One region of the Ureibacillus sp. FSL E2-3493 genome, then DNA from elsewhere that is predicted to be linked to it. Evidence: riboswitches for the same ligand, from Rfam matches in the RefSeq annotation. Region 1 holds a riboswitch; each other region holds the start of a gene.
What was found. Region 1 has a riboswitch for S-adenosylmethionine ahead of metA (homoserine O-acetyltransferase MetA). Riboswitches for the same ligand answer to the same signal wherever they lie in the genome.
Positions count from the first base shown of each region.

Region 2: another riboswitch for S-adenosylmethionine. It lies ahead of MHH69_RS16270 (bifunctional homocysteine S-methyltransferase/methylenetetrahydrofolate reductase); the one in region 1 lies ahead of metA (homoserine O-acetyltransferase MetA).
Region 3: another riboswitch for S-adenosylmethionine. It lies ahead of MHH69_RS00985 (O-acetylhomoserine aminocarboxypropyltransferase/cysteine synthase family protein); the one in region 1 lies ahead of metA (homoserine O-acetyltransferase MetA).

Region 1 covers NZ_JBBOPK010000001.1:1,675,989-1,680,206, forward strand. The annotation lists gene MHH69_RS08490 (DUF4179 domain-containing protein) at 1-222, opposite strand, end outside; gene MHH69_RS08495 (sigma-70 family RNA polymerase sigma factor) at 219-728, opposite strand; gene metA (homoserine O-acetyltransferase MetA) at 880-1,818, opposite strand; SAM riboswitch class I at 1,928-2,038, opposite strand; gene MHH69_RS08505 (hypothetical protein) at 2,090-2,866, opposite strand; gene MHH69_RS08510 (DEAD/DEAH box helicase) at 2,879-4,218, opposite strand, start outside.
Region 2 covers NZ_JBBOPK010000001.1:3,168,381-3,172,598, forward strand. The annotation lists gene MHH69_RS16270 (bifunctional homocysteine S-methyltransferase/methylenetetrahydrofolate reductase) at 1-1,737, opposite strand, end outside; SAM riboswitch class I at 1,837-1,937, opposite strand; gene hemG (protoporphyrinogen oxidase) at 2,019-3,401, opposite strand; gene MHH69_RS16280 (tetratricopeptide repeat protein) at 3,618-4,218, opposite strand, start outside.
Region 3 covers NZ_JBBOPK010000001.1:187,001-191,218, reverse strand. The annotation lists gene MHH69_RS00995 (methyl-accepting chemotaxis protein) at 1-185, opposite strand, end outside; gene MHH69_RS00990 (hypothetical protein) at 221-610, opposite strand; gene MHH69_RS00985 (O-acetylhomoserine aminocarboxypropyltransferase/cysteine synthase family protein) at 834-2,141, opposite strand; SAM riboswitch class I at 2,254-2,362, opposite strand; gene MHH69_RS00980 (glycerol-3-phosphate acyltransferase) at 2,505-3,134, shown strand; gene nfsA (oxygen-insensitive NADPH nitroreductase) at 3,272-4,006, shown strand; gene MHH69_RS19280 (IS3 family transposase) at 4,096-4,218, opposite strand, start outside.

The DNA.
Region 1 (4,218 bases):
TTTAGCAACAGCATTTGCAAAAGCTGGTGAGACACGTATGGAACTAACAAATATAATGACTACAACGGCTATTAAAGCAACTTGTTTGAAGAAGAGACGATTTCGTTTTTGTCTTTTTTTATATTTTGCATATCCGTTATGTCGCATAGAAGCTAATTTTTCTGTAGGTACTACAATATTCGTTAACTCTTCCTTTAACTTGTCGAAATCCTTTTCGTTCATGACTGTCCCCCCTCACTAAATAAAAATCGTAGTTTTTTTAATGCAGTATGTAGCCTCGATTTTACAGTTCCTTCAGAAATGTGCATTTCCTTTGCAATCTCTTTATTTTTTAAATCACAATAATATTTTAAATAAATGAGTTGTTGCTGTTTTGGAGTTAGTTTTGAAATAGCTTCAGAAAGTTCAAGATGATTATCATCATTTTGGAAAGTCCCTTCCGCTACATCGTTTCTTAATTCATAGCGCCTTTTTTTCTTTTGAATATCTGAACATACATTTAATAACACTCGAATGAGCCATGTGTTTAGAAATTCTGCTTGCTTTACTGTATGTATTTTACGAAAACAGCAAAATGTAAATTCTTGGATGGCTTCAAGGGAGTCATGTTCATTTTTTAAATAACTAAAAGCGATTCGGTAATGGGTGCTTTCTTCTTGTTTTAAAATTTGAAGTAAGGCCGTTTCATCTCCAGCGATTGCTTTTTTCGCCAATTCGATTTGTTCCATTCATTTCCCCCCTATACTTATTAGACATTTTGAAACGAGAAATCGTTCACTAAAATGATTGAAAATTTTTCAATTGTTGAATTTTAAGTCAAAATAAAAAAACGGATGTAAACCTTTTATCGGTTTCATAACATCCGTTTTCATTATCTTATTAAATGTGAAATTCAATCATATCATCAACAAAATGCCAATCATATGGAGTTTCTTGGTAAACGTAATAGTTTAACCAGTTATAGAAAAGTAAATGGGAATGGGCACGCCAAGTATTTTTTGGTGTTTTATTTGGATCGTTATTTGGGAAGTAATTGACCGGTAATTCTACCGGTTCACCTTTCTCCACATCTCGCTTATATTCATCTGCTAAAGTAGTAGCATCATATTCTAAGTGGCCAGTAATCATGATGTGTTTTGTATCCTTAGATTGGATAATAAATGGACCTGCTTCCTCCGAAAAGCTTAATAACCGAAGTTCAGGACAGTTGCGTACATCCTCGATGGATACGGAAGTGTGTCGGGAATGGGGCGCTACATATTCGTCACTAAACCCTCGCACTAAATCTACTGTTAAATCGGTAATGACATGGGAATAAATTCCTGAACATTTTTTAGGAAGTTCGAATTTTCCGATACCAAAATGGTGATAAAGTGCTGCTTGGGCTCCCCAACAAATATACATACAAGACGTTACATTGATTTTTGCCCAATCCATTATTTCTGTTATTTCATTCCAATAGTGTACATCTTCAAATTCCATTCGTTCGACGGGTGCTCCCGTAATAATCATCCCGTCAAAACGACGATGTTTAATCTCGTTGAATGTTTTGTAGAAAGTATCTAAATGAGATTTTGAAACATTTTTAGATAAGTATGTAGCGGTATTGAGAAAAGTAACATTTGTTTGTAAAGGTGTATTTCCGAGTAAACGTAATAGTTGTAACTCCGTTTTCTCTTTTTCTGGCATCAAGTTACAAACTAAAATGTTCAAAGGTCGAATTTGTTGTGTTTGTGCGCGGTCTTCTTCCATAACGAAAATTTTCTCTTTGCGCAATATTTCTCCAGCAGGCAAACTCTTTGGTATATTAATAGGCATTTTTTGTTCCCCCATTTCTTAACTTTCATTTCATCTTAAAAAGAGAAGATAAATAAAAACCCCCTCATTCCAGCGTGAGAATGAGAGGGTACAATTTTATATACGCGCACTCTTATCTCCCAAGACAAATTGTCTTGCTGGAATTAGCACCTTTCTAACCCGTTGTTAGAGGTTGCTGAAGCTTCATTGGGCCATGTCCCTCTGCTTCTCTTGATAAGATTGATGAAATTAAAATAATACTATCACGTAAAGCTAATATTTGCAATATTCATTAATTATTTTTCTGTAAATAATTTTCCCGCCAAGTTGATTGTTCTTTTTGGAATATTACCTGTTCGAGCTTTTCATCCCAATTATCAATTAATGTATTCCAAACGCGTACGGTGAAATGATCCTGTTCTTCGTCGTATAAAATAAACTCAATACAGGGAATATCATTAATTTGGATATCTTCGATAGAATCAATCGATGGGGTTACGGACAAATTTTCCCCATTATCGTCTAAATCGGGTTGTTCAAATGCTTGAATTTCCTTTATCACCTGTTCGTTTTGTATCGATAATTCCTCTTCTTGTTTATGATATCGATACAGTTGCTCTGGAAAATCTTCATATTCTAGTACTTCTTCAATATCTCCATTTAAAAATAAATGGTGGGATGGGCTATAAAGCAATTCTATCGTTTTTATATCCTGTTCTTCTTCAAAAACACCGCTTTGTAATTGTTTTTGTCCCTTTTCCGTTTGTTGATAATGGGAATCCACCTTCGTAATTAATCCAGTTTTTTGCATTTTAGATAACAAATCTTGTATGAAGAGTTGTTCTACAAGAAGAATTTCACTTAGCTGTTCTGCATTTTCAAAGGCGTTGTTCGCAACGGATTGAAGAATCATTTTCATTAAAATATCCATTTTTGTACGGGATATCGGTTTATATGTAATATTTACACTGTGAACAGGTACACTCCAAGTATCCGTCTTCAAAATGGAGATATTCGATTTCTTTAAAAGTTGAGTAGATAATGATTGTTGTAATGAAAGTAATTCCATAAATCCACCTTACTACGTTGTAATTAGTAATTCGTTATGATTTCGGTAACCATTTTGTGATTGGACAATTTGATGCAAGTTTCGGTACATGCTTCTCGTTTCTTCCTTTTTAGGACGATTCGTAAACATCTCTATACTACCGATTAATACGAGTAACTCACGAGCTCGGGAAAGGGCTACGTTCAGTCGCCGGTAGTCCTTCGCAAATCCAATATCGCCGTGTTTATGATCGTTGTTACGAACCATGCTTACTAAAATGACGTCCATTTCCATACCTTGGAATTTATCGACTGAACCTGTACGAATATGTAAATGAGGAATGTTCAACTCATGTTCAATGAGTCGGTTAATCCGCTTTACTTGTTCAGCATAAAAACTAATTACCCCTACAGATTTTAATTCATCTTGGGCTATTAATTCTTCCGATTTAGCTTTTGCAGTCGCTTCATTTAGTTCAAGCAACATAGTACGAACAACTTCTAATTCAGCTTCATTATATAGACTTGAACCTTCCTTCATCCGTTCTTCAAAATACGGATGTCTATTCGGAATATCAATCCATAGTAAATGATCCGTTCGTTTTATAGATGGACCTTCCAATTTATGATCCCGTAATACATCTGAATCAGATAGCCCGCATTTCAATGAATCATTGCCATTTTTATAAAATGGAGCGATTGTTTGCATAATATTTTCATGCATCCGGTATTGAATGGCTAACATTTTTTTATTCGTTGCAGGCAAGTTTTTATATAGACGTTCGAATAAAGACTCCTCTAGTAATTTTTCTAATTCTCGTTTTTCCTCAAAGGTGTCGCTTTCTTTTAAAACCGTTTCTAATGTCTCTTCAAATGTATCATCCCCAATTAGTGGTGGTAACTGGTGATGATCGCCTACTAGAATCACCTTTTTCCCTTTTAACATCGGTAACAATAATTCTGGCGGAGTTGCTTTTGATACTTCATCGATAATCACAACATCGAAAATCGGATAATTGTCCATAAACTCTTTGTTGGCAGAAGCAACACATGTTGTACCAATGACATTTGCATGTTTAACATAAAGTTTTCGTATTTCATCTAAGTCATGTTCCGTAGCTTGCTCTAATAATGTTTTCCATTGAAGCTGCATTTTTTGAGCAATCGGAAGCATCTCAATTTTCTTATGGACTTTATCAATTTCTACCGTAATTGACTCCATTTTGGATTTTGTTTTTTCCAGTTCAAGTTCCGGATGTTGTTTTGTCAATTGTTCAAGTTGTTCATATTTCTTTTCAAGCTGTAATCCCTTCGAGTTTAGTTCTTTTAACTGGGAAATAAATTGTTTTAATAATGTTTGGCCACTTGTCATTT
Region 2 (4,218 bases), 1.5 Mb from region 1:
ATTAAAACGACTAACCGCTGTATCAAGTAATTCCCTAGCAATTGCTACCCCTTCTTTAGCTTCTAGAACTTTATCACCTTCACAAGCTTCCATTCTTTCTAACACTTCATCTGATAATTTAATTCCTGGCACTTCATGGTGTAAAAATTCTGCGCTTCTAAAACTTGTTAATGGCATAATTCCAATATAAATAGGAGTATCCAAATGTTTCGTTGCTTCGTAAATTTCCTCAATTTTTTCCTTTGAATAGACAGGTTGAGAAATAAAATAATCTGCTCCGTGTTCAATTTTTTTCTCAAGCCTACTAACTGCTCTATCCAATACCCGGACATTTGGGTTAAAGGCGGCTGCGACGGAAAAATTCGCTTTTTTACGCAACACTTTACCAGAGAAGGAGATACCTTCATTTAATTGTTTTATTAGAGAGATTAACTCCATGGATGAAACATCATAGACGCTAGTAGCACCAGGGAAATCCCCAACCTTTGTTGGATCCCCTGTCACCGCTAAAACATCGTGTAGGCCAACAGCATTTAGTCCCATTAAGTGGGATTGTAATCCAATTAAGTTACGGTCACGACAAGTAATGTGTGGCATAACTCGGATATTATGTTGCAATTTTAATATAGAGCCCATTGCGATATTACTAACACGAGGAGATGCTAAAGAATTATCGGCCATCATAATGATATCCGCCCCTTCGTTATAGAGCGCCTTGGCCCCTTCCACAAAAGTATTGATTTCCAAATGTCTCGGTGTATCAAGTTCAACAATGATCGACCGTTCACGCTTTACCTTTTCATGTAACGGTTCTGCATTTCTTGGTTCCGCCTCTTGAATGACGATTTCTTGAATCGGCTTTGCTTCTTTTGTAATGATCGGGTTTAAGTTTACTAGCAACTTTTTCGCCGCTTCAATATGTTTTGGTGTCGTACCACAACAACCGCCAATTAAACGGACACCTTGGTTGCGTAGTTGCACTGCTGCTCGAGCAAAATAATCCGCTTCCGATTCGTATATTACTTTCCCTTCTTCGATAGCTAGCAATGAAGCATTGGGATAGGCGGATAAAAGTGCCCTCTCTGGAAGTTCTACACCTTCAAAGGCTTGAATCGTGTGATGAGGGCCTAATCGACAATTCACCCCGACGATATCAGCTCCTATCTTTTCTAATTGTTGTAAGGCTACATTTAATTTCAAACCATTTTGTAAAACGCCAGGATCATGCATTGAAACTTGCGCAATAATTGGCATATTGGTAATGGAACGAAGCATTTTGATTGTTTCCGAAAGTTCCTTGAAGTCATAATATGTCTCTAGTAATAAACCATCAATTTGACCATCAATTAATACAGTCGCTTGTTCACGAATTGCCGTTAAAATTTCTTCAAGGGTTGTATCGCTTTTTCTTACACCGCGAATCCCTCCGATTGAACCGATGACAAATTGTCCGCCATTGGCTGCCTTTTTTGCTAGGGCAATGGCAGCCTCATTGATTTCTACCACTTTCGATTCTAGTCCGTACCGTGCTAGTTTAATGGCATTGGCACCATATGTATTTGTTTGAATAACATCCGCACCTGCTGCAATATATTCACCATGAATTTTTTCAATCACATCCGGTCTAATAATATTCATTTCTTCATGACAATTATCAAGACCATAGGAATATAAAAGTGTCCCCATCGCTCCATCAGCTGTTAACACCTTTGACTTCAATGCATCAAGAAGCCTCATCTTCGCCATCCCCTTCTCATTTTTCTAAAATTTCAGTTTATTTACGTAAAATAAAAAGCCTTCTTTATGAAAAGAAGGCTAATAATCCAATGATTTTCCTCCTTATCTTCCGGCTTTTCGCCTGCTGGATTTAGCACCTTACTTGAAAGTTGGTTGCTGAAGCTTCATTGGGCCAGTCCCTCTGCTTCTCTTGATAAGAAATTATTTAAAAATTTTTAATATTAGATTGTATAATATCTTGAAAAAAGGTTTTCGTCAATACGTTTTTAACCATTCAATGATTATAAAACTTCTAACACTTTTTGTGCTGTATTTTTACCATTTTCAATACACGCACCAATTCCTACACCAAAATAGGAGCATCCCGCAATAAAGAGATTTGGATACTTTCGATTTAATTCATTTACAACAACTTGCAAAGCTTCATTATGGGCAATATCATATTTCGGCATTTGATTAATCCACTTTTTAATATTCACCACAACTGGTTGCTCTTCAATATTTAAGCTTAGTCTGACATCTTCTAATGCAACTTTTGTTAGCTCTTCTTCTGACATAGAAGCTAACTCTTCATATCTCGGATTATTATTTTTATAGAAAAGTCGAACAAGCAAATTACCGTTTTTCGATGTATGCTTCCATTTACGGCTCGTCCAAGTAGAAGCATTACAAACTAAATCACTATTATGGGATACGATAAATCCAGTGCCATCTGCAGGGAGAACTGAATCTGGAATATCAAATCCTAAATACATTGTAATAGCTGAACCATTTGTAAACTTCTCTAGTTGTCCATCAAGTTCTTGATCATTTAACACATTTTTTACAACTGTATTCGGTACGGCTAATACAACGACATCCGCTTGAATTATCTCACCATTTGAAAATGCCACTTCATATCCGTTATCGTTTTTCAATACACTTGTCGTTTCAGTATTTTTATAAAATTCCACTTGTGGAAGCATTTCCTCTAACCGATTGATGAGAGCGGACAATCCATTTTTAAAGGAAATAAATTTTTTATTCGCCGCTTTTTCAAATTGTTCTTTATGGGCTTCAAACCCTTTCATAATACTGCCGTACTCATTTTTATAATCCACTAAGTAGGGCAATGTGGAAGCAAGGGATAATTGATATAAATCTCCCGAGTAGACTCCAGCAAGTACAGGAGCAATTTGCTTCTCGACAATTTCTTTCCCTAAAAAGTATTCTAAAAACTCCCCAATGGAGCTTTCTTTCGTGAAACTTGTATTTGGGATATCGCTATCTTCCAAAACCCGTTTTTTTCCTTCTTCAGAAATTAACGTACTTGCCTGTAACGATTCGATACTCATCGGAATTCCAAAGGTAGATCCTGCCGGTATAGCATGTAATTCATTATTTGTATGAATATAAGATATTCCCGTTTCGTTATATACTAGCTCTGATTCAAAGTCTAAATCGGAAATGAGTTCAAGCACACTAGGATGCCGCGCAACAATGGAATCTGCCCCTGTTTCCATAATGAATCCTTTTTCCTCAACACTATGCATTTTGCCACCTAAATAGGGGTTTTTCTCAGCTAGAATGTAACGTACTCGCTCTTCTTCTTTCCCTTGGCGGATTAAATAGTGCATCGTACATAACCCTGTTATTCCTCCTCCAACTACAACAACTGTTTTCATCATGCCAACTCCCTAACCGTTCAAAATATTTATATTAGTAACTTTATCTTTACATACGTTTTAGTTCCTCTACAAATTTAGCACAACAAAGGTAGACGAACAAATTGTCTGCAATAAAAAAAGAGATTTCTTTCAATATGAACTGCCTTAACCCATTCGATGAATAGCTAGCTGATAAAGACCGGTCAAAAAAGAAATCTCTTTCCATTATTCTATTTACTCCGAAATATCCATTTGATGCATTGCCGCTTTACGCCATTTACTCGCTTCTTTTTTATCCTTCGGAACATCTAAACCTAATTCATAAATACTTGCGATATTTAATTTCGCTTGGTAATCTCCAAGCAGCGCTGCTCTTTTATAATAATAAAGTGCCTTTTTACCATTCCTCGGTACTCCCATTCCATTTTCATATAAAAAGCCGAGATTATAAATCGAATCGATATGGTGGGATTTGGCAGCTTGTTCAAACCAGTGTAAAGCTTGCAGCACATCCTTTTCTTGTCCAAGTAATCCGTCTAAAAATATTGTCCCTACGCGATATTGAGCTTCCTCATAACCGCCATCAGCAGATTTTAAGTAAAATTGAAAGGCACTTTCCTCATCTATCTTTACACCAATCCCTTGCTCATACATAATGCCAAGCGTATACATTGCTTCCACTACATGATTTGATGCTGCAAATTTAAACCAGTGTAAAGCTTCTTTTTCGTTCACGGAAACCCCTTCACCGTTTAAATACATATCAGCCAAATTATTCGCAGCATGAGCGTGTCCTTCTTCAGCTGCTTTTTTATAATATTCGAATGCCTTCTGA
Region 3 (4,218 bases), 1.5 Mb from region 1:
TCCGTACCCGTTGCCATTGTTTTTATCGCTTCGTTTATTTCCTTTTGAATATGGCTAATAATATCCGCGATTTGATTCGTTGCATTTGCTGATTGTTCGGCTAATTTCCTTACTTCATCCGCTACAACTGCAAATCCTTTTCCTGCTTCGCCTGCTCTGGCAGCCTTAAATAAAAAAGCCAGCACAAATGTGCTGACTTCTTTATTGTTAAATGGGAAGATTAAGATACTTTTTTCAAAATGCTTTTAGGAAACTTATTCATAATGATATTCATAAGCAACTTTTCTTCAGCTGTAAAGGCTGGTAAACCGATTGTACGGTATACAAGTTGAAATTGACCATATTCTAAATACCACTCTTTTGCCGGCAACTCTATATGTTGCTGACCGTATTCTTTATACGTCTCATAAACCTCTTTTATTATATATGGATTTTCAATGAAATTCGCCTTTTCCTCCGAAAATGCACTATGCCCATAATGCTCATTCCACAATGACTCTACTTCAGCTAATAAATATTGCAATGCATCGGCATTAACAAACTGTTTTCTTTCATTTAATTCGTATATAAAAAAAGCTGCAACATTTTGAGCACTATAAATATTTCCCATTTAACAACACTCCTTGAATGAAAATTTACTAACCTCGTATAAGAAAACTAAAGTGGCAACGTGTATCGGTTCTTATTAAACCAAGTATAATAAGCAATCTTTATAATGTCAATAAAACAAATAAAATTACTAGGTTTTAAAAAATCAACAGCCCCATGAATGGCATAAATAGCGAAAACGACTTTCACCAATGAATGCTAATTGTCGTTTTCATCATCAACTTTTATAATGCAGCGTTTGTTTCCGTTACCCCTTCAACCGCTTTTGATAATGCTTGATCCAAATCTGCAATAATATCTTCAACAGCTTCTAGGCCGACTGATAGGCGAATGAGCTCTTCTGAAACGCCGGCAACCTTTAACTCTTCAGGTGATAATTGTTGATGAGTAGTTGATGCTGGATGGATAATTAATGATTTTGCATCCCCTACATTTGCCACGTGGGAAAATAATTGAACGTTATCGATTACTTTACTTCCCACTTCTCGTCCACCTTTAATGCCAAATGTAAGCATTGATCCGTAGCCGTTTTTCAAATATTTTTTCGCTAATGAATGCGATGGGAAATTTTCTTTCCTTGGATAGTTTACGTATTCCACGAATGGGTGGCTTTCAAGATATTCCGCAACTTTTAATGCATTTTCACCATGCTTTGTATAACGCAAATGAAGCGTTTCTAACCCTTGTAGGAAGTTAAATGCACTATCAGCACTTAATGTTGGACCAAAGTCACGTAATAATTGAACACGAAGCTTTGTGGCAAATGCAGCCGTAGCCGTGTCAATTCCATAACGTAAACCATGGTAAGACTCATCTGGCTCTGTGAATCCTGGGAATCGACCTTGTGTCCAATCGAATTTACCAGCATCAACAACAACGCCTCCGATTGTCGTTCCATGACCGCCAATCCATTTCGTTGCTGAATGGACAACAACATCCGCGCCAAACTCAATCGGGTTACATCCGTATGGGGATGGGAATGTATTATCGATGATTAACGGAAGACCATGCGCATGAGCAATTTCCGCTATTCTCTCAATATCTAAAATGTTTAAACTAGGGTTCCCAACTGTTTCTGCATAAATTGCCTTTGTCTTATCTGTAATAGCAGCCTCAAAGTTTACTGGGTCCCTTTCATCTACAAAGGTTGTTGTAATTCCATAACGCGGTAAAGTATTTGCGAATAAATTATACGTGCCGCCGTATAATGAACCAGCTGATACGATTTCATCTCCTGCACCAGCTATGTTTAAAATAGAAAAGGCAATGGCAGCAGCACCAGATGATAATGCAACAGCTGCAGTTCCCCCTTCTAGTAAAGCAACTCGTTGCTCAAAAACGTCTACAGTTGGATTCATGATGCGAGAATAAATGTTTCCTGGTTGTTCTAGTGCGAACAATTGGCGTGCATGCTCCGTATTTTCAAAAGCATAGGCCGTTGTTCGGTAAATTGGTACTGCAATTGCTCCTGTTACAGGGTCTGGTTTTTGACCGCCATGAAGCAATTGGGTTTCCGGACGTTGTTGTGACATGTTTCTTCCTCCTAATATAGTATCGATGGGCGATCTTAGTATGAGGAGGACCTTTTGGAAAAACAAAAAGCCCTCTTCTAAAGAAGAGGGCTGCAAGCTGCAATTTTTCCTCCCCTTATCTTTCAGATCTAATCAAAATCTGTAGGAATTAGCACCTTTGCGTATTCACGCTGGTTGCTGGGCATCATAGGGCCTAGTCCCTCCGCCTCTCTGGATAAAGGTATTTGATTCATGTTCCATCGTTGAATTCACTATAAATCATAGTGATTTACTTGTCAATAATCTTTTTTAATTTTTCGAAACTTCTTATAGAATCATAGAGTATACTATAAATACATCTTTATGGAAAGGAGCCTTTTGTTTTTGTTATATCCTATCATTCTCGTCCTTATATTCGGTTATTTCATTGGTTGTTTACATGGATCCAATGTGGCTAAACTTTTATCGGGCGTTAACTTAAAAGAAGTTGGCCATGGTAATGCAGGTGCATCAAACGCAACGTTATCCCTTGGATGGAAGTATGGGGTTCTTGTTGCTTTAATAGATATCGGAAAAGGTGTATTGGCAGTTGTTTTACTTCGAGTCATTTTAACGAATTTTACCAATTTTTCGAGTGGCCAAATTTCAATTTTACTTTATTTAATCGGAGCTGCCGTTATACTCGGGCACAACTTCCCGGTTCATATGAAATTTCGAGGCGGAAAAGGAACAGCATCTCTAATTGGCATTTTCATTGCACTCGATTGGAAATTCGGTTTAATGGCTGTTCTTGCCCTTGTTGTTACTTCCCTACTAACGAATTACCTAATTATTGGCGTATTTGTTTTGTATATCTTTTTTGGCGTAACTGCGCTACTAATCGAGCCAACGATTTGGCCATTTTTAATCGCCCTTACTCTATTCTTAATTGCTCTGTATCTCCATGTGGAAAATGTAAAGCGATTACGTATCGGGTCGGAACCAAAAATTACATCCGCCTTTAAGAAAAACTAAACAGATTCCCATTAGTAGTGAAGGTTCCCCTTTTGTAAATCATGTTAAAATATACTAATATAGCCCTAAAGAGTATTTTCTCTTTAGGGCTATATGTTATAAGAGGAAATACATATTTAAAAGGGGAGGAAAAGGAAATGTCAGCAAAGGATTTATTACGTAGTCATTCATCTGTTCGAAAATATACAGGTGAACAAATACCGAAAGAAACGGTAATCGACTTAATTCAAACTGCACAAATGGCTGCGAGCTCACATTTTGTACAAGCATATAGCGTCATTTGGGTGACAGATGAAGAAAAGAAACAAAAGCTTGGTGAGCTGTCTAATAATGAGTTCCAATTTAAAACAGCAGGCGCTGCATTTTTATTCTGCGTCGATTTTAAACGTCTACAAGTTGCTGGACAAAAACATGGAGTCGACATTGTGGCAGATAGTGCGGAAAATGTAATAGTCGGTGTGGCGGATGTTGGCATTTTTGCCCAAAATTTCGTTATTGCTGCTGAAGATGCTGGTTATGGCATTTGTTATATTGGTGGCGCTCGAAACAATCCAAAAGAAATTAGTGAACTATTAAATTTACCGGACTATGTTTTCCCATTGTTTGCTATGACGATCGGAACTCCGACAAAACGTAACGAAACAAAACCACGTCTTCCAGTTGAAGCGATTTTACATGAAAATGATTATAACGCGGAAAAATACGATACGTTACTAGATGAATACGATGCAACGATGGAAAACTATTATGCAAGCCGTAGTTCGAATCAAAAAATGTCTAATTGGACAAAACAAATGGCTGATTTCTTAGTTGAACAAAGAAGACCGTTCATTAAAGAATTTTTAGCTTCAAAAGGTTTCAATTGGAAATAAATAAACCTTTTTATTAACCAAATTAAAAACCTGACAGATCTAAAGAAATTTGTGGACTTACCCCTGTCAAGTAGACAACTTTAAAAAGACTAAGCAGCCATCTGGTGTCGATATTCTATCGGTGCCAGGTGGTTGAGTCTTTTTTGGAATCGTTGGAAGTTATAAAAGTAAATATATTGTTCAACAGCTTGTCTAATTTCTTCTTCGGAATT